Linked DNA regions of Lacrimispora indolis DSM 755. The protein of the gene in region 1 binds, or shares a complex with, the protein of each later gene. Links are inferred from orthologs where the notes say so. Each region holds a gene or a part of one and is shown on either strand. Other genes may lie near its edges.

The links.
Region 2: holB (region 1) and dnaX share a complex: the UniProt entries of both Bacillus subtilis proteins name them as parts of the DNA clamp loading complex. The link is inferred for Lacrimispora indolis DSM 755 from one-to-one orthologs.

Annotation. Positions count from the first base shown.
Region 1 is NZ_AZUI01000001.1:1,826,828-1,837,434, forward strand. Bases 7,721-10,607 are described here. They hold holB (DNA polymerase III subunit delta'), read right to left. Parts: upstream 9,716-10,607; coding sequence 8,726-9,715; downstream 7,721-8,725. Other genes in these bases: K401_RS0108780 (tRNA1(Val) (adenine(37)-N6)-methyltransferase), read right to left, coding at 7,721-7,824; K401_RS0108785 (PSP1 domain-containing protein), read right to left, coding at 7,814-8,722; K401_RS0108795 (response regulator), read left to right, coding at 9,974-10,607. Outside these bases: 3-hydroxyacyl-ACP dehydratase FabZ, read right to left, coding at 1-169; accB (acetyl-CoA carboxylase biotin carboxyl carrier protein), read right to left, coding at 232-711; fabF (beta-ketoacyl-ACP synthase II), read right to left, coding at 722-1,960; fabG (3-oxoacyl-[acyl-carrier-protein] reductase), read right to left, coding at 2,069-2,809; fabD (ACP S-malonyltransferase), read right to left, coding at 2,936-3,850; enoyl-[acyl-carrier-protein] reductase FabK, read right to left, coding at 3,867-4,790; acpP (acyl carrier protein), read right to left, coding at 4,790-5,023; K401_RS0108770 (beta-ketoacyl-ACP synthase III), read right to left, coding at 5,104-6,069; rsmI (16S rRNA (cytidine(1402)-2'-O)-methyltransferase), read right to left, coding at 6,211-7,065; more of K401_RS0108780, read right to left, coding at 7,087-7,720. UniProt on the Bacillus subtilis protein: DNA polymerase III is a complex, multichain enzyme responsible for most of the replicative synthesis in bacteria.
Region 2 is NZ_AZUI01000001.1:1,624,224-1,634,910, forward strand. Bases 2,871-5,837 are described here. They hold dnaX (DNA polymerase III subunit gamma/tau), read right to left. Parts: upstream 5,169-5,837; coding sequence 3,573-5,168; downstream 2,871-3,572. Other genes in these bases: recR (recombination mediator RecR), read right to left, coding at 2,871-3,185; K401_RS0107730 (YbaB/EbfC family nucleoid-associated protein), read right to left, coding at 3,188-3,541; K401_RS0107740 (6-phosphofructokinase), read right to left, coding at 5,182-5,837. Also shown: K401_RS0107715 (Cof-type HAD-IIB family hydrolase), read right to left, coding at 1-182; K401_RS0107720 (tetratricopeptide repeat protein), read right to left, coding at 198-2,477; more of recR, read right to left, coding at 2,589-2,870; more of K401_RS0107740, read right to left, coding at 5,838-6,261; tRNA adenosine(34) deaminase TadA, read right to left, coding at 6,797-7,291; K401_RS0107755 (anaerobic ribonucleoside-triphosphate reductase activating protein), read left to right, coding at 7,492-8,187; K401_RS33525 (hypothetical protein), read right to left, coding at 8,216-10,276; nagB (glucosamine-6-phosphate deaminase), read left to right, coding at 10,395-10,687. UniProt on the Bacillus subtilis protein: Part of the beta sliding clamp loading complex, which hydrolyzes ATP to load the beta clamp onto primed DNA to form the DNA replication pre-initiation complex.

The DNA.
Region 1 (10,607 bases):
GCATTACCGGCTCTGCCGGAAAATGTCCCTGAAAAAAAGGCTCATCATAAGTCACACATTTATATCCCACCGCTTTTACTCCTGGTTCAAACTCTTCAATGCAGTCCACCAGCAAAAATGGGTGTCTGTGAGGAATGATTTCCTGAATCTCCTTAATATCTAACATCATGCGCCCTCCTATTTTTAAAAGAGAGGCCCAGCCTCTGGGCCTCTCATAGCTATCACAACGTCTTACCGGATACGGAACAGAGGCTGACCGTACTCCACCACATCTTCATTGCCTACCATAACTGCATCCACAACACCATCGTATTCACATTCAATCTCATTCATAAGCTTCATGGCTTCGATGATTCCCAGAACCTGCCCCTTTTTCACCTGATCTCCCACCTTTGCAAACGGTTCACTGTCCGGAGAAGGGGCATTATAAAAGGTTCCAACCAGGGGAGAGGATACGATTTTGTCGGAACAGATATCATTTCCCGGCACTTCCGTCACATTCCCTGAACTGGCCGCAGCAAAAGGCGCCTGCTGGGTGAAAACACCTGCTGCCGTTTCTGCGGGTGCCGCAGAGCTTCCGGATATTGTCACGATTTCTCTTTCTTTTTCTTTCTTAATGCAAAGCTTTAAGTCTCCCTCTTCCATCCTAAAGCCGGTTAAATCATTTTCTTTCACAGCCTGCATCAGCCTGATAATATCATTGATCTCCATAGACTGCCTCCTATTGTTCGAACTTCTTCACAAGAATGCTGGCATTGTGTCCGCCAAATCCCAGGGAATTGCTGATGGCATATGTTACATCCAAGGCAACACCTTCCCCTTTGGTATAATCCAGATCACAGCCTTCTCCTTCTTCCTGAAGGCCGGCAGTTGCATGAACAAATCCATCCAGAATGGATTTTACACAGGCAATGAACTCCACGCCTCCTGCTGCACCTAAGAGATGGCCCACCATGGACTTGGTGGAATTGATCTTCACATTCTTTGCATGATCGCCCAGGGCAGTTTTGATGGCCATGGTCTCAAATAAGTCATTGTGATGAGTGCTGGTTCCGTGGGCATTGACATAATCAAGCTGATCCGGGGTAATACCTGCATCCTTTATTGCATCAGTCATGGCCCTTGCCGCACCGCTTCCATCCTCTGCCGGAGAAGTGATGTGATATGCATCACAGGTTGACCCGTAACCAACTACCTCGCCGTAAATCACCGCATTCCTGGAAAGAGCATGCTCCAGCTCTTCTAAGACAACTACACCGGCCCCTTCTCCCATAACAAAGCCGCTTCTGTCCTTATCAAATGGGATGGAGGCACAAAGAGGATCATCGGAGGTGGTAAGTGCCGTAAGAGCTGTAAATCCAGCCACGCCGATAGGAGTGATGCTGGCTTCTGCACCTCCTGCCACCATTACATCCGCCTCTCCGTACTGAATAGAACGGAATGCTTCCCCAATGGAATGGGTTCCGGTAGCACAGGCAGTCACCACATTGATGCATTTACCTTTTAATCCAAACTGAATTCCTACATTACCGGCTGCCATATTGGATATCATGAGAGGTACCAGAAGGGGATTCACCCTGCCCGGTCCCTTTTCCAAAAGCTTTTTATTCTCTCTCTCCAGGGCCTGCAGGCTTCCGATTCCGGAACCAACGCTTACGCCTACCCGGTAAGGATCTTCCTTCTCTATATCAATGCCGGAGTTCTCAAGGGCTTCCCTGGACGCTGCCACAGCAAACTGGGCAAAGCGCTCCATTCTCTTTGCCGCCTTAACATCCATGTACTCCTTAGGATCAAAATCCTTTACCTCTGCAGCCAGCTTTGCCTTATAATCTGTAGTATCAAACTGGGTAATCGGTCCGATCCCCACCTTTTTTTCTTTTAATCCATTCCAGAAGCTTTCCACATCTTTTCCAATGGGAGTAATGGCACCCATGCCGGTTACTACGACTCTTCTCTTCATCCCGTCTCTCCTTTCCTCTTTCCTGCCCATGCTTTTTGGGCATAAAGGTATGCCTGTAAGGCGTTCCTCTTTCCTGTCCATGCTTTTTGGACATAAAGGTATGCCTTCCTACATTGCCATGCCGCCATCTACGCTGATCACCTGACCGGTGATATATCCGGCTTCCTCTGATGCCAGAAATGCCACCGCACCGGCAATATCCTCCGCTGCTCCAAAACGCTTCATGGGAATCTGCTCTAAGGACGCCGCCTTTATGGATTCCGACAGAACCTCAGTCATGGCAGTATGGATGAAACCGGGAGCCACCGCATTCACGGTAATTCCCCTGCTTGCAACCTCCCTGGCAAAAGACTTGGTAATGCCGATGACACCGGCCTTTGCTGCGCAGTAATTTGCCTGCCCGGCATTACCTAACACGCCGGAAACCGAAGAAATGTTTATGATCCTTCCGCTCTTCTGCTTGATCATCTGGCGGGCCACATGCTTCATGCAGTTGAATACTCCCTTTAAATTGGTATTGATCACCGCGTCAAAATCTTCCTCAGACATCTTCATCAGCAGATTATCCCGTGTGATTCCCGCATTGTTCACAAGAATATCCAGCTTTCCGTATTTCTTTATGACGCCCTCTAAAAAGGAACCCACGCTCTCATAATCCGCCACATTGCACTGGATGGCCTCTGCCTTGCCGCCCTTTTCTTCGATCTCCTTCACCACTTCCATTGCCTTGGTATCAGAACCGTTATAATTTATAACCACTGTTGCTCCCTGGCCTGCCAGCTTTACGGCAATCGCCCTGCCAATTCCTCTGGCTGCTCCGGTCACTACTGCTATCTTACCATCTAACATGTTTCTTACCTCCTGCATTCATAATGAAGTTCCATTCACCTTACGGTTCATCGAACGGCTATTTTTCTAAGTGCCCTTTAGGGTAAAATTCAAGCTGCGCTTACCCTTTCTTTTATCAGGAACGCCCTAAGAAAAATGTGCCTCCATGTCTTCCAGCTTCTCTATGTTAAAGACTCTTACGTCTTTCGTAATCTTCTTGATAAATCCGGCTAAAGTCTTGCCCGGACCGATTTCAATAAAGGTATCCACCCCGTCAGCCAGCATAGTTTCCACGCTCTGCTGCCATCGCACGGAAGAATACACCTGCTCCTTAAGCAAAGGCTTTACCATCTCACTGTCCGTCACATACCGGGCAGTTACATTAGCAGCATAAGGGATTTCAGGGGTTTTTATTTCCACACCCTCTAACACCTCTCCCAGCTTTTCCCCCGCACCTTTGAGCATGGTGGAATGGAAAGGCCCGCTTACATTCAACATCAGCGCCCGTTTTGCGCCTGCTGCCAGAAGCTTTTCATTAGCAGCTTCCACAGCTTCTTTTTTTCCTGATATAACAATCTGCCCTGGGCAGTTGTAATTGGCGATCTGGACTCCCTCCATACCGCTTAATACCTCTTCAATTTTTAAGGCATCCAGTGCCAGAATGGCCGCCATGGCTCCCAGCCCCGCAGGAACAGCCTCCTGCATGAGGATTCCCCTCTGCCTGACTGTGCGTATGGCATCCTTATCGCTCATGACGCCTGCGGCTGCAAGCGCACAATATTCTCCCAGGCTTAAGCCGGCAGACACCTGCGGCCTTATCCCTTTTTCAGCTTCCAGCACCCGCATCATGGCGATGCTGGTGGTTACCATAGCTGCCTGGGTATATTCTGTAATATCCAGCCGGTCATTCTTTTCAAAGCAAAGTTCCGGTAGGGAAAAACCAAGCAGGTCCGAAGCCATATCATATGTTTCTTTTCCAATCCTTGTCTGCTCATAAAAATCCTGGCCCATACCACAGTACTGCGCACCCTGGCCTGGGAAAATAAATGCAATCTTGCTCATAATAATAAACTCCTCTTTATCGGCCAAGCAATTTCTCAGCCTGCTCTATCATCTCATCAATCATTTCCTTGCAGGTCTGTTCTTTGAAAATCATACCTGCAATCTGTCCGGCCATAACCGTGCCGTTTGTGATATCCCCCTCCTGGACAGCCTTTCTCAAGGTTCCAAGAGTCATGTACTCCAATTCCTCAAAAGACTTGCCTTCCTGTTCCAGTCTTGCATAGTCTCTGGTCATCTGGTTTCTTAAGGATCTGACCGGATGGCCGTGGCTGCGCCCTGTTACAGCGGAATCAATGTCCTTTGCCTTAATGATCCGCTGCTTGTAGTTGTCATGGACAATGGATTCCTTTGCAACCACAAACCTGGTCCCGATCTGGACAGCCTCTGCTCCCAGCATGAATGCTGCCGCAATTCCCCGTCCGTCTCCAATGCCGCCGGCTGCAATCACCGGGATGGATACTGCATCCACGATCTGCGGAACTAACGTCATGGTGGTCTGCTCGCCGATATGTCCGCCTGACTCACTGCCTTCCGCCACCACTGCGTCCGCGCCGTATTTTTCCATCCTCTTTGCCAGAGCAACGGAAGCCACCACCGGAATTACCTTAATGCCTGCTGCCTTCCACATATCCATATACTTTTCCGGGTTTCCGGCTCCGGTGGTCACCACCTTAATGCCTTCTTCCACTACCACCTTTGCCACATCCTCTGCATGAGGACTTAACAGCATGACATTGACGCCGATGGGTTTTCCCGTCAGTTCCTTTGCCTTGCGGATCTCCGCCCGTACCACCTCGCCGGGAGCATTTGCCCCGCCGATCAGCCCAAGGCCTCCGGCTTCCGATACGGCCGCCGCCAGATGATGCTCAGCAACCCAGGCCATGCCTCCCTGGATAATCGGATGTTCCACTCCCAAAAGTTCGGTAATTCTGGTTTTCATTACGCTTCCACGCCCTTTGCTTTTAAATAGTCCATAACCTGCTGAACTGTGGTCAGTTTCTCTAAGTCCTCAGACGGGATCTCCACAGAGTACTCATCTTCAAGTGCCATAACAAGCTCAAACAAATCCAAAGAATCTGCTCCCAAGTCCTCTTTGAAGGAGGATTCAGCAGTGATTGTACCTGCCTCCACGTTTAACTGCTCCGCAATAATTTCCTGCATTTTCTCCAACATAATTTTAATCTCCTCTTTCATTTTCATTTATATTTAATTTTATGCTATTACTTTGAGTTTCAAAGTATTAGTCAAAATCATTACCACTCCAAAAGAGTGGCTCCCCAGGTCAATCCTGCCCCAAAGCCAGCAAGTACAAGCTTATCTCCCCGCTGTAATTTTCCTTCCCGGTTCATCTCATCCAAAAGTATGGGAATGGTCGCCCCCGATGTATTCCCATACCGTTCCAGATTGGTGGGGAATTTCTCCATGGGTATCTTCAACCTTTTTGCGATGGATTCAAAAATCCGGTAATTTGCCTGATGCAAGATAAAATATTTAATTTCTTCCATTTCGGTCCCGCTCTCTTCCACTACCCTTCTAATGGATTCGGGCACCGTTTTGGCTGCGAATTTGAACACTTCCTGGCCGTCCATGGTCATGTATCCAAGCTCCGGCTTTTTTCCTGTGAGGAAATTTCCCGTAGTCCGCCCTCCGCATTCCAGGGCCTTTCCTCTGGTTCCGTCCGCTCCCATGGTCATGTGAAGGATTCCCTTTTCTTCCGCCCGTACCACAGCTGCTCCGGCCCCGTCACCGAACAAGACGCAGGTGCTTCTGTCATTCCAGTCAATGAGCTTACTTAATGTATCCGCTCCGATCACAAGCCCTGTCTGATAGATCCCTGCTTTAAAAAAGCTGTGGACCGTATTTAAAGCATAAACAAATCCGGAGCAGGCCGCGCTGATATCAAATGCAGCCGCATGGTCAGCTCCGATGGCCGCCTGTACCTCACAGGCGCCGCTGGGGAAACAGCAATCCGCAGAAGACGTGGCTAAAATGATGATATCCAGCTCTTTTGCCGAAACACCGGCATTTTTAAGCGCTTCTTCTGCCGCCTGAATGGCCAGGTCAGAAGTTCCCGACTCCGCCGATGCGATCCGCCTCTCCCTTATTCCGGTCCTGGTCCTTATCCATTCATCACTGGTATCCACAAATTTTGCCAGATCTTCATTGGTTACCACCTGCTCCGGGACAGCAGATCCTGTTCCTATTATTCTTGTTGTCATAAATTAAATTCCCCCATCCATGTCCCCTCTCCCCTTTAGGATTACGGGATCCATGCCGCGTTGGATTGTTTTATTTATCAAATATTTTGAATATCAAAGTAATTTTATAAAAAGAAACGCGGATTGTCAAGAGAAATTTTCTCATTCATTTTTTATGAAATACTGATAAACCTCCCGTTTACTGATTCCCCTGTCCTTTGCAACCATGCGCATAGCTTCCTTCCTGTCCAGCCCCTGGTTTACATAAAGTTCCATGTGTTCCTCCATGGACATCTCCCGGGAGGCCATGGATTTTTCCTCTATCTTCTCCCTGATGCTCTTTCCTTCGATGACGATGACACACTCTCCCTTAGGATCTTCAGCCTCATAGGTCTTTAAAGCATTGAAAAAGGTTGTACGAAACGCTGTTTCAAACCGTTTTGTAAGCTCCCTGCAAATGGTGATTCTCCGGTCACCCAAAGCCTCATAAAGCTCCTTTAAGGTTTTGACAAGCCGGTGAGGCGCCTCGTAAATGACTATGGTCCTGGATTCTTCCTTAAGCTCTTCCAGGATCCACTGCTTTTCCTTCTTATCAGAAGGTAAAAAGGCTTCGAAACAGAAACGCCTGGTACCAAGTCCGGAAAGGGTCAGAGCCGTAATACAAGCCGCCGGACCGGGAAGAGAAGTCAGCTCAATTCCTGCCTCATAGCACTGCTTTACCAGTTCCTCTCCAGGATCTGAGATGCCAGGAGTTCCGGCATCCGTGATCAGGGCGATCCTCACCCCCTGCTTCATCTGTTCCACCAGGTATCTGGCCTTTTCCACCTTATTATACTCATGATAACTGGTCATAGGTGTTTTGATCTCAAAATGATTTAAAAGCTTAATGCTGTGGCGGGTATCCTCCGCAGCGATCAGATCCACTTCCTTTAACGTGTTTAAAACCCTTAAGGTAATATCGTCAAGATTCCCTATAGGCGTTGCACACAAAAATAACTTTCCCGTTTTCTCTTCCAATGTTCCTGCTCCCAGCAAAATTTAATATCCATAAATAGTATAAATCTCATCCGTATACACACCCGGCTCTTTATATACAATCACAGGGGCCTCCACCTTGATCATGGATCTTCCTCCCCGCACCGCTTCTATTAAAACCATGTTCGCCTCCTTGTCCACAAAGGGATGAACCATTTTCATCCGCTTTGGCTCCAGCCGGCAGTCTTTTAAAGCCGTTATGATCTCAGCTAAACGGTGAGGCCGGTGCACCATATAAAACCGCCCTCCCGGGCGCAGAAGCCTTGCCGCCTCCCTTGTCACATCATTAAGGGTGCATAACACCTCATGGCGGGCAATGGCCTTTGGCAGTTCCGGGTTTTTAAGGCCATGGGAATCATTCATATACGGAGGATTTGAGGTCACTACGTCAAAGGAAGCCCCGCCAAATAAACGGCTGGCTTCCTTTATATCTCCTGTCACAATGGAAATTTTTTCTTGCAGATGGTTTAAGGCCACGCTTCTTCTGGCCATTTCCGCCATCTCCTCCTGAATCTCCAGACCGGTATAATGAAGGCCCTGATTTTTAGCCTCCAGCAGAATGGGAATGATTCCAGTGCCTGTCCCTAAGTCCACCGCCTTTTCCCCCGGCTTTACCAGGGCAAATCCGGAAAGAAGGACCGCATCCATGCCAAAGCAGAACCCATCCCGGTTCTGAATGATCTTATACCCATTTCTCTGCAGATCATCAATACGTTCATTTTCCTTTAAATCAATTGTCATCTAACTTGGACTTTCCTTCTCTTTTTTCAAGGGCTTCCAATGCCTTTAACTCTGCATCAGTCACCTGGGCCTTTTCCCGGCGGCGCCTTGGTTTGAATTTCAGCTGTTCCACCTTATATTCCCGGATTTCCTTTTCATCCTTAATGGTGACAACAACCTTTACCAGCTGCCTTAACACGCTTACGGAATGAACCTCTCCTTTCAGTCCGTCATCTGTTGTCACAAAATCACCTACATTGGGAAGCTTGCTGTTAAGTTCTTCATAAGTTTCCTCTTCATTCTTTAAGCAGCACATGAGCCTTCCGCAAACCCCGGATATTTTCGTGGGATTTAAGGAAAGGTTTTGCTCCTTTGCCATCTTAATGGACACAGGTATGAATTCAGAAAGGTAAGAATGGCAGCATAAGGTCCTTCCGCAGATGCCGATCCCTCCCACGATTTTCGTCTCATCCCGGACTCCCACCTGGCGGAGCTCGATCCTGGTTTTGAAAACAGAAGCCAGATCCTTCACAAGCTCCCTGAAATCAATTCTTCCGTCCGCAGTAAAATAAAACAACACCTTATTGTTATCAAAGGTATATTCCGCATCAATCAGCTTCATCTGAAGACCGTGCTTTCTGATCTTCTCCTTGCAGATCTTAAATGCTTCCTTTTCCTTCTCATGATTTTTCTTTTCTACTTCATCATCACCCTTGGTAGCCATGCGGATCACAGGCTTTAAGGGCTGAACAACCTTATCATCTTCCACTTCCCGGCACCCCAGGACAACGTAACCATATTCAATTCCCCGTGCAGTTTCCACAATTACGTGATCCCCTGTATGAACCTCCAGGCTCATGGGATCAAAGTAATATATTTTCCCTGCATTGCGGAAACGAACGCCTATTACTTTTATCATCTATTAATTCTCCTTCATTACAAGCAGCATGAGCTCCATAGCCAACTCCATATTCACATTGGCATCCAGACGGATCCTGGCCTTGTCAATGGCCTGTAATATCATCTCAATGCCGTCATAAGCGCTGGCAGCGCTCATCTCTTTCATTGTATTATATTCTTCCCTGAAAACCAGAAGATTGATATCCTGAGTCACCTTATACATTAAAACATCCCGGTACCACAGCTGCATAAAATCAAGGCAGTCGTAAATATCCAGCTTTTCATCCTTCATCCGCTTAATGTAAAAAAGCAGCTCCACAATATCCATATCCTTTATATGCTTCAGCATATGGAGCAACTCCGTATACATCAGCTGAAACTCCTCAGAGGAAGCCAAATGAATCGCCCTTCCTAGATTTCCTCTGGCAAACGCCGCATAAACCTCCGCCTTGCTCTCTCCAATGCCCAAAGATCCTGTTAAATAGGATTTCACCACCGTATCCTGCAATGGTTTCAGCTTTAACTGTATGCATCTGGAAAGAATGGTGGGCAGAAATGATTCCTGATTGGTGGTAAGCAGCATGATGATCGCATAAGACGGCGGTTCCTCTATTGTCTTTAACAGTGCATTCTGTGCCTGGACCGTCATCTTCTCCGCTTCATCCACAATGTAGATCTTATAGTAACTGCTGTAAGGGCGTATCATGATGGTGTCATGAATCTGATCTCTGATATCGTCAACGCCAATGCTTCCCGTTTTTTCATGGGTCAGATAAATCAGATCCGGATGGTTTCCGCTCATGACCTGCTTGCAGGCATGGCACTGCATACATGGCTCACTTTTTCCCTTTTCACAGAGCAGGGTCATTGCAAATGCATTGGCCAGGGACTTACGCCCCATCCCTGCTTCACCTGTAAGAATGTACGCATGGGAAACATGATTTGATTCAATGGCCTTTTGCAAATGTTCTTTAATTCTCTCATGGCCGATGATATCCTTAAACCCTGGCATAGAGGCACCCCCTGTCGCTGTTGTCTGATCCGTCTTTCCTGTCTGTAAAGACGTAAAAACGAATTTAACTAATTATAGCATAGAACTTTTATCATCACAAGAAAGAAGTATTGGCAAACCTTTATCATTTCTCTTTATTCTGCACACTTTCTGCCAATATTTTGCAGCGCTTGAAACTTTTTGAGTTGAGATTATAGACCCGGTGAAGTATACTGAAAAGAGAAGGTATCATTTGTATCAAAATTAAAACAATAGGGGATGATTTTAATTTTAGGAATAATAATTGCAGACGACGAAAAAAAGATATGCAGGCTTTTGGAATATCTGATCGACTGGGATGAAATTGGGGCTAAGCTTCTGGGTGTTGCTTATGACGGTTTATCTGCCTTTCAGCTGATTCAGGAAAAGAAACCTGACGTTCTGCTTACGGATATCAGAATGCCGGGCATGGATGGTCTCCAGCTGATTGAAGAGGCCAAAAAACAGAATGCTTCCCTTAAGTGCATAATCATAAGCGGCTATAAGGACTTTCAATATGCACAACAGGGGATCAGATACGGAGTACGGGACTATTTATTAAAACCCATTAATCAGGATGATTTAACCCGCACGTTAAAAAAGCTTGTTAATGAAACCATGGAGCAGAAAAACAGCCAGGAAGCCCGTATTCATTTAGAGAAAACCATCAAAAACTATTCCGGTGAGTTTAAACGGGTATTTTTAAAAATAGTACTGGAACAAAAACCGGAGCAAAGGCCTGAGAAAGTATTAAAAGAAGTCCGGAAAATCAATACCTCCCAGGTTATAGACCAGACCGGCCGCTGCCTGATTGTAAAGCCGGACATTGAATATAAGGATTTTACAAAAGATGCCTATGAGCTTTTAATTGATA
Region 2 (10,687 bases), 210 kb from region 1 along the record:
CGGATCCCGGAAATATCTTTTATTTCCGCAGGTATACCATGTACGGTCCTGCCGGTGCATGGAACGATCCAGATTCCTTTTTGAACACATTGGATAAGCGCCTGGCGGTTGGCATCGGGAAGATGCTTTTTACTATCCAGCAGAGTTCCATCTAAATCAATTGCAATGAGTTTAATATCCACGTTTTATACCCCAATTTAATAAATGAAATGTTCCTCTTTTAAAACAAGAAGACCGTCTTTATCATATTTCGTAGAAAACAAACCTTTGATCCGTTTTCCAAGGGACGGCTTTTCTGCGCGGTCAGCTGCTTCTTCGATCAGGCTTTCCGCATTGGCCCTGTTAAGAGGAAGGCCGTCTTCTTCCATGATCTCAATTCTCTCATACAGTGCCAGCATGCTTTTACCGGTAATGCTGCAATCAATCTCATTGGCGTAACGGCAGGCATATTGAGCGAATTCATCAATGTCCATTTCTTCCCCCTGAAACCCTGGACCTTCCTCGTCCCGGACAGACGGACGAAATTCTTCATCCTCTTCATAGAAATCATCGTCTTCATGAACGCCTTCTTCATAGTCACTGTTTTCCCCGTAATTGTTCTCCTGCCAGGAATCGTATTCATAACGATACTCCTGGTTTGCTTCGTAGGATTCTTCCCTCAGTTCTTCTTCCTTAGGGGCAGGGGTGAAAGGTTTGTAAACGGGCGCTTCAGGGACTTTGACCGGTCTTTCTTCCCGTACTGGTTCGCTTATACAGAAAGCCGGAGTTCCTTCTCCGGTTCCAATGCACTCAAACTTACTTGCAAGTAACGGATGCTCCTGGTGCAGAGTTTCCATTTGTTTGGGATTATCAATGAGAACCACGATCATTCCGCTGGTATCCCGGTCCATCAATTCATTTAATTCAGTCAGGGCTTCCCGGGTCAGATCTCCGGCTTCCTCGATGATAAGGTCTTTTCCGGCCAGCCTGTCTGCGGAAGCCAATACTCCCCGTTTTGACAGTTTGGAGCCGTTGATCTTTGCCACAGGATTCTTTACTCCGCTTTCATTGTGAATCTGTTTTAAGGCTTCTACAGCCATTTGAAGTCCTTTTTCAGGGGTTCTCGCTTCTATCATGAGATGATTCTGAACCGGTGTTTCCTCCGACTCGTCTTCCTCTCCTTCATACAGATCTTCAAACTCCAGGCTTTCCTCATCGCCAAAATTCCGGAAGTCCTGATTCCAGGCCGGAGCGTCCTCTTCCGAGGCCTGGTTTAAAGATGCGTAAGGCGTCTCTGTAACTTCTTCCTTCTCATAATAGGATTCATCCGGCTGATCATAATCGTTTTCCTCATAACCATAATCATCCTCCGGCTGGTCATCGGATTCCTGGAAACCTTCGGATGTGATCGCGGACAGTTGTCCGGCATCATCAGGTTTTTCATATTCTATTTCTCTGTCATACTGCCCTTCCAAGGAGGATTCTTCCATTCCAGGACCTTCCGGCTCCTCTTCCTCAAAAACAGGCTCCGGGTGATGGAAAAGAGAGTCTTCATTTTCAGACGCGTATATGCCTCTGGTTCCCGGCATTGGGGTTATGGGACTGCCCACTCTCCGGATATCCTCCAGCACTCTGGTGTGTTCCAGCCTGGATTCTTCCTGAATTATGGGTTCTTCATAGGAGATCCTGGACATTTCCCTGGCCAGGTTTTCCTGAACCGCGGCATCTTGAAGCCTTGCTTCCAGATTATCCTCCATAGGGTTCTCTCCAAACGTCATAACCGTCTCCGGTTCTTCCTCATAATATTCTTCTTCAGGCTCCGGTTCCGGGCTTGGCCTTTTTCCGGCGCTGTACTCCTGTTCAACCGCCCGCAGCTTGGCCTCGTATTTGTCCCGGTTCTCCACCAGATCCATCTGGTAGTTGGTGAGCGGTGCATACTGTATTTTTAAATCCATGGCCTTGTCCACATATTTTCCAAGGCCAAACATCAGCATGATCCGGTCGCAGGTTTCCACACAGCGGTCGGGCATACCTGCAAGGCTGTACAGTTCTGCCAGCTCATACAGCCATTTTTCATCCAGTTCCACACTGGTGTAGGATTCCAGGGAATGGATGAGCTGCTGGGCAGGGGCTCCTTTTGCTTTTAAAATCATATAGCGAAGAAGCTGCTGTCTTGGATCGTCAGAAGCCAGGTCGCCAAATTCCTTATAATAGGCTTCCGCCTCTTCAATATTTCCTTCTTTGATCGCCAGCTCTGCCAGCTTATAAAGCAGACGTTTCCCAATGGGAGCGCGTTCGAAAGCCTGGAGAAGGATATCCTTGGCCTCCTGGTAATCCTCATTTTTCTCGTAAACCATGGCAACCATGGATAGCAGATTGGTATTGCGGACTCTCTTCCAGTCTATTGTGTCGGCTATTTTCATAGCCGTCTCATAGTCGTTTTTGCCGACCAGTTTTTTAATCTGTTCAACCTTTATATTAAACTCGTACTTATCCATTATTTGTCTCCTAATGAATCAAGCGGATATGCGTGCATATCCAACTGATACAATATTCAAGGCTGAAAGATGTGTTTCTTTCAACCTGCATCTCCTAACAAGGCAAATGAGCTACAGTTCCACCCGGCCTTCCAGGGCCCGTAACAATGTCACCTCATCTATGTACTCTAAGTCTCCTCCAACGGGAACTCCGCTGGCTATACGGGTGACTCTGATTCCTGTGGGCTTGATCAGCTTGCTGATATACATGGCTGTCGTCTCCCCCTCAAGGCTGGAATTGGTTGCAATGATCACCTCTTCCACATCTCCCTGCAGTCTCTGCATCAGTTCCTTCAGCTTTATGTCGCCAGGTCCGATTCCCAGCATGGGGGAGATAGCCCCGTGCAGGACGTGATAAACGCCTTCGAACTTTCCTGTTTTTTCATAAGCAGCTAAGTCCCTGGTGTCTTCCACTACCATGATCACCTTGTGATTGCGTTTTTCGCTCTGGCAGATGGGGCACAGCTCCTGATCCGTCAGGGTAAAGCATTCCTTGCAGTAGCGTACATTTCGTTTTGCTTCTGTAATGGATGAGGCAAGACCTGCCACTTGTTCTTCCGGCATGTTAATGATATGAAACGCCAGTCGCTGTGCGGATTTACTGCCAATGCCAGGAAGTCTGGACAGCTCTTCAATTAATCTTGTTATCTGACTGCTGTAGTAATTCATAATCAGAACGGAAAGCCTCCGCCTAACCCGCCAAGACCGCCGGTGAGCTTAGCCATGGCAGAGCTGTTGTCCTCTTCCATCTGACGGAACGCCTCATTGGTAGCCGCCATGATCAGATCTTCCAGCATCTCAATATCATCCGGATCCACTACTTCCTGGGATAATTTAACCGCAGTCACTTCTTTTTTGCCTGAAACAGTGACTGATACAGCTCCGCCGCCTGCTGCAGCCGTATATTCCTTTTCCTCCAGCGCCTTTGTTGTTTCTTCCATCTGACGCTGCATCTTCTGAGCCTGCTTCATTAAATTATTCATATTGCCAGGCATTGCGCCTGGAAAACCGCCACGTTTTGCCATGGTGTGTATCCTCCTGCTATCTTTATGATTTTTAGTCTTCTATTGTTATATCCATTAAAATATTGGTTTTTAATTCCTCATCGCTGACATAGATGGTGTCAGACCGTTCCCCTCCGCCCCGGAGCCTTGTCTTAAAGGTTATGGACTTCTGGTAATGGTCTTCCACATACCGTTCAATCTCTGCAACGGTCGAATCCCTGCTTCCGATCATGTAATTGCTCTGATCGGTAAAGACAACGCAAAGACAGCTCTCTCCTGCAGGTTCTACCACTGTATCCCGGAAGCTGGCCCGGATAGGCCCTCCCAGTTCCCGAATGATTTTCCCCCATTCGCCCCGGATCATATTTAAATCCTCTAACTGGCCTTTGGGAAGGGCCACCCTTTCTGCGGGAGTTAATTGGGGGACAGGGGCACTGCTGCCGTCTTTTCCTTCGTCCCCGTTTAAGACTGGCAAAGGTGCAGTTCCTATGATGCCGTTTTCCAGCTGCTTTTCTATACTGCTGATCCGCTGAAGTATGGAATCTAAATTCTGTTCCATCTGGGGGCGGGTCAGTTTGATCAGGGCAACCTCGATGAGGACCCGTTTCTGGAAAGCATAGCGGAGCTGATTGGACAAATCCGAAAATATCCGGATATACCGCAGAAGCGTCTCGTTGTCCGTACGCTTGCTGTCCTCTTTTAACAGGTTTTGATTCTCCGTTGACATATCCAGAAGATTTTCCCCGTTGTCCACGGATTTTAATATTAAAAGGTTTCTTAAATACCAGATAAAATCAATGACAAACTGGCCTAACTCCCGGCCCTGGATCACCAGCTCTTCCAGACAGGTGATGCAGTCTTTTGTCCGGTTTTCCACGATCGCCTGAAACAAGGTTCCAAACACGGTGATGTCCACAGCTCCCAGCACATCCAAAACATTATCATAGGTAAGAAGCTCTCCGTAATGAAAGGCAATACACTGGTCTAAAAGGCTTAAGGCATCACGCAATGCGCCGTCAGCGGCCTTGGCAATATAAGTAAGGGCCCGGTCTTCCACCTGAATATGTTCTGCAGCCGTCAGCTCTTTTAAATGCTCTACAATGGTCTCCACCGTAATGCGTTTAAAGTCATACCTCTGGCACCGGGAAAGGACCGTCACCGGGATCTTCTGGACTTCCGTAGTCGCCAGAATAAAGATTACATAGGATGGAGGTTCCTCCAGAGTCTTTAACAGTGCATTAAATGCTCCTGTGGAAAGCATATGAACCTCATCGATAATATAAACCCGGTACTTGCCTTCTGTGGGAGGATACTGGACTTCATCCCTTATCTCCCTGATATTTTCTACGCCGTTATTTGACGCAGCATCGATTTCCACCACATTGAGAGAAGCACCGGCTGCGATATTCTTACAGGTCTGGCATTCCCCGCAGGGACTTCCGTCCACCGGGTGTTCACAGTTGACCGCTTTTGCAAATATCTTGGCAATACTGGTCTTACCGGTTCCTCTTGTTCCGCAAAACAGATATGCATGTCCGATACGCCCGGCTACTATCTGGTTTTTCAATGTCTGTACGATATGGTCCTGGCCTTTTACATCTGAAAAGGAAGGCGGACGCCATTTCCGATACAATGCCGTATATGACATGCCTGTTAACTCCTTATTCGTCGCCGAAGCTGATGCCTATCATCTTGGCTTCCTCAACAATAGAGCTTTTCGGATCGACGGTTTTTAATTTTCCGGCTACATCGGCTAAGGGGACTTTAACAATATCATTGTTATCCACCGCTACCATATATCCGTATTCTTTGTTATTTATGAGCTTTGCTGCTTCTGCCCCAAGCCGGGTGGAAAGCACTCTGTCATAAGGACATGGGTCGCCGCCCCTCTGCATATGGCCTGGTACGGTGACCCGTACTTCCTGTCCGGTGCGCTCCGTGATCTGAGCTCCGATTTCATATGCCACAGAAGGGTAAACCACTCCGCTCTTCTTTTTTTCTTTTAATTCTTTTTTCGTCAGACAGGCATCTTCCTTGGAAATTGCCCCTTCTGCCACGGCGAGAATGGAAAATCTTTTGCCGTTTTTAGTTCTGGTTTTTAATGCTTCCACAACGATATCCAGATCATAGGGAATCTCCGGAAGCAGGATGATATCAGCCCCGCCTGCAATCCCCGCATACAGGGTGAGCCAGCCCACCTTGTGTCCCATGACTTCCACAATAAAGACTCGTCCATGGGAAGCCGCTGTTGTATGAATGCAGTCAATGGCATTGGTTGCCACATTGATGGCGCTTTGAAAACCAAAGGTAGTGTCGGTTCCCCACAAATCATTATCAATGGTCTTTGGAAGGGATACTACATTCAGCCCCTCCTCCCGAAGGAGATTGGCTGTTTTCTGGCTCCCATTGCCTCCTAAAACCACCAGGCATTCCAGTTTCATCTTACGATATGTGTGCTTCATTGCTTCCACCTTATCAAGACCGTTCTCGTCAGGTGTACGCATAAGTTTAAATGGCTGTCTGGAGGTACCGAGAATAGTCCCGCCCTTTGTCAGGATTCCGGAAAATTCTTCCGGTTTCATCACACGGTAGTTCGCATAAATCAGCCCTTTGTAACCGTCCTCAAATCCAACGATCTCAATATCACCGCATAACCGGTACAGTGCCTTGGCCACGCCGCGCATGGTTGCATTCAGGCTCTGACAGTCGCCTCCGCTTGTAAGCATTCCAATTCTTATCATAAAAGCACACCTCTTTTTGATTCGATTTGTCATTGGGAAATAGGTAGTATTATACCCATTTTATAATTATAATACAAAGGGGAATGCGGGGCAAGGGAAAACTTTATTTCATAAGAAATGTAAGAAAATATTAAAAATGGGAATTGCAGATTGCAAAAGACACCGCAAAGCAGTTTTTTGCTCTCCGGCGTCTGAAAATTCTTTATATTTAATCCGTGCGTCTCACTTTGAACCGCTATCACAGGCGTTACCCTGACAGTTAGCTCGGTCCAGGCACCCTCACGGCACACAGAAGGTTCCACTTAGTGCTGCTGCATTCCTGCCCTGACACGGTTCATGAAGATCTGTTGCGTAAGACCCAAACGTCATCGCCACTTATCAGGGGCAGCCCTGCAATAGACGGCCCTGGGTGAGACATCACCCCTGCTAGAGCGGATTGCAGGTACAGGGCACCGCTATCTCCCCGGCTGCACGGAAACTTTATGACATGTTTTGTTTTAATCGCACTTTAGTATACATGGAAAAGAGCAGGTTGTCAAGGAGTTATGGGGGATTTGCCTTCCAGTTTCTTCTTGTTATTTTCTCTCAGTTCTTTGAAAAAACGCTTCATCATCTGGGAGCACTCTTCTCCCAGAACCCCTGTTTCCGTTTCCACCTGATGGTTAAAGCCTTCCTCGTGAAGCATATCAAGCACCGATCCTGCACAGCCTGCCTTTGCATTCATGCAGCCCATGACGACTTTGGGTATCCTTGCCTGGACAATGGCTCCTGCACACATGGGACAGGGTTCCAGGGTCACATACATGGTGCAGCCTTCAAGTCTCCAGTCCCCTATTTTTCTGCACGCTTTGCGGATGGCATTTATTTCTGCATGGGATAAAACATTTTTATCAATGGTACGGCGGTTGTATCCCCTGGCAATGATCTTATCTTCATGAACAATGACACAGCCGATGGGAACCTCGCCTAAGGCGCCCGCCTTTTCAGCTTGTCTGATTGCTGCACGCATATATTTTTCATCAATGGTCATTCTCGTTCCTCTTTGCTTTTTATATTTCCTGCCACATTATCCTGACATATAAGGATAGCCCTTCTTTCCAGTGCTTTCCAGATAAAAAGGAATTCCCCAAAAGTATCTTAACATATTTTGGGACACAAAAAGATATACTCCGGGCTTTTTCATGTGATATACTGGTATAGTATATCACGAAACAAAGGAATGGTGAAGGTATGAAACTGTGCGGTCTTCAAAAAACAACGCTTCTGGACTTTCCCGGTCATGTGGCTGCCACGATCTTTCTGGGCGGCTGCAATTTCCGCTGCCCCTTCTGCCATAACAGTGAGCTGATCGGCAGTGAGGCAAAGTCAGAATTCAGTGAGGAAGAAATTTTAAGCTTTTTAAGGAAACGAAAAGGGATTTTAGAAGGGGTCTGCATCACAGGGGGAGAACCCACCCTGTCTGAGGATTTGGAGGCCTTTATCCGTAAAATACGGGAACTGGGGTATCTCATCAAGCTGGATACCAACGGTTACCGGCCGGAGGTTTTAAAAAGGCTGGTTTTAAACGAACTCCTGGACTATGTGGCAATGGACATTAAAGCCGGCAGGGAGAATTACTCCAGGGCTGCAGGCGTATGGAACATAAAAATAAAAAATATTGAGGAAAGCGCCGCCTTTTTACTTGGGGGAATCCTTCCTTTTGAATTCCGTACCACAGCGGTAAAAGGAATCCACAGCCTGGAGGATTTTATGGATATCGGAGATTGGCTGGCAGGCTGTCCCCATTATTATCTGCAGAATTATGTGGATTCGGACCAGGTTTTATGCCCAGGCTTCCAGTCTTTTTCCAGGGAAGAACTGGACAGCTTTATAAATGTCTTAAAGCCCCTGATTCCCAACGCCATGCTTCGGGGCGTTGATGATTAATGGGGACATGCCGATAGGGGGGCTTAAATCAGCCCCCTAATTTTATATCGGTATACCAGAATCCAAATCTGCCGTCTTCCATCGGCTGATCTTTGGACAGCACGAAATTTGGAAAACCAAACATAGAAGCCATGTATCGCTCATTGCTGTAATAATGTCCGGGTATCCCCAGAAGGTAACGGGGCATTCCACTTGGGTTTAACAGCTTTGCCAGGATTAAGTAGCGGTAATTATAGTATCCATGCAGAAGAAAGCTGTTATTTCCATAGACCCAGGTGTCTCTTGGAAGGATACCGATATCCTGGGGTTTAATGGTGAGAATTTCGCAGCCATCTTCATAATCAAATGCCAGAATCCTTGTATGTTCTCGTTTCAGCTTCTCCCAGATTAAATCATGGGGAGCTTCGTCCTGGTCTTCATTTTGGCGCAGGCGCTCTAATTCATCCGGATTTCCCAGCTCTGGCCGGACCTCCGGATTGCTCCTGTCTTCACTTATCACAGCATCTGCCCGGTATAAGATCGTATCCCCAGCCATATCCTCGTCACTGCAGGGATATGGTTCACTGATTACCGGTTCTTTCTCCTGGACATCCACTGCTTCCCTGGCTCCCTGCACTTCTTCCTCTTCCTGCATTTCGCCCTGAATGTCTTCCTGTCCGGCATTTTCCCACTCTCCGGGACCCGATTCTTCCACAGATTGTACTATATCCTGCATAGCTTCCGGCATTGGTTCCTCTGCTTCGGGCCAGTCAGCCTGCTGCTGTGCATCCATTGATGTGGATGCTTCTGTTGATGTAAATGCGTCCGTTGGCATGGATGTTTCCGCCGGTATAAATGCTTCTGCAGGTATGAATGCTTCTGCAGGTATGAATGCTTCCGCCGGTATCGCTGCTTTTGCCGGCATGTATGCTTCCGCTGACATAAACGCTTCCGCTGGTATGGCTTCTCTAGCAGGTATGAATGCTTCCGCCGGTATCGCTGCTTTTGCCGGCGTGTATGCTTCCGCTGACATAAACGCTTCCGCTGGTATGGCTTCTCTAGCCGGTATGAATGCTTCCGCCGGTATGGCTGTTCCTGCCGGCGTGTATGCTTCCGCTGACGTGAACGCGTCCGCTGGCATGGCTGACTCCGCTGGCATGAATGCTTCCGCTGGTATAAATGCTTCCGCTGGTATGGCCGTTTTTATTGGTTTAGTTGCTTCCGCGGGTGTGGCTGCTTCCGCTGATTCGAAGGCCTCCATAAATGTGGATGCATCCGGCTCTGTATCCGGCTCCCCGGCTTCTTCTGGCTGCGCCTCTGCTTCCTCCGTATGCTGAAGCTCTTCTTCAGCCACCTCTGCATCATCCGAAATGACTTGTTCCTGTTCCACATCCTCTGATTCCGCATTTACCAATTCTTCCCCAGCCGGCACGGCAGAATCCGCAGCTTCGTCATCCGGACTCTGACTTTCCGCCTCCAGATTCTCTGTCTGCAAATCTTCCTCTTCCGGCAGTTCCTGTTTTTCTGGGACCGGTGCAGCTTCCTCTTCCTCCCGGTCATTGGAAGAAGCCTCCATTGTTTTTTCCTCATGGGAAACTTCTGTCTGGGCAGTCTCCCGGGATTTATCAGGCTCCAGCGGAAATTCTTCCTCGATCTCACGTACCGCCCGTTTTATCTGTTCTTCTGAAATAACGGCCTGTTCCTTCACGGAAACCATTTTGGCCGTACTCTCTAAATCGACTTCCGCCGCATGGGCAACGGCATCTTCCCAAATGGTCGTGTAGGAACGCCATGTATTTTTTACATCATGGATGGTCAGTCCAAAGCACTGTTCCATATTAATTCCGGAGTGTTCTATATCGCTTGCCGATACCACAGTCCTGAATTCGCCGGAACCGCCGCGTATAAAAATATTGCCCAGGAATATTTCCTGGTCTGCGGCTAATAAGTACACTCCAATATCATTGCCGCCCACATATATCCTTTTGACACTGACCGTAATCTTGCACTGGACCCCTCTCGTTTCTATCTTGGCAAATCCGATGTTTTTTCCTTTGACTGCGCCTTCATAGGCATAAATATATGAGATTAGTCTTCGATAATTAGGCATGCCATCACTCCTTTATAATTATTTTATGCAAAATGCCATTGCATCTATGACACAAAAATGTTATCCTAGTGAAAAGAATATAATAAAATTTTTTTCGAACGTATGGAGGGATAAAGAAATGAAGCTTTATCGCGCAAAAGACTACAATGATATGAGCCGTAAGGCGGCTAATATTATTTCTGCCCAGATCATTATGAAACCGAACTGTGTTTTGGGACTGGCTACCGGTTCCTCGCCTGTCGGCACCTATAAGCAGCTGGTGGAGTGGTATAATAAAGGAGATTTAGACTTCTCCCAGGTAAAGACCGCAAATCTGGATGAATACAAAGGGCTTACCAGGGAAAATGATCAGAGCTATTATTATTTTATGCGTGAAAATCTTTTCCGCCATGTGAACATTGACGAAGCAAA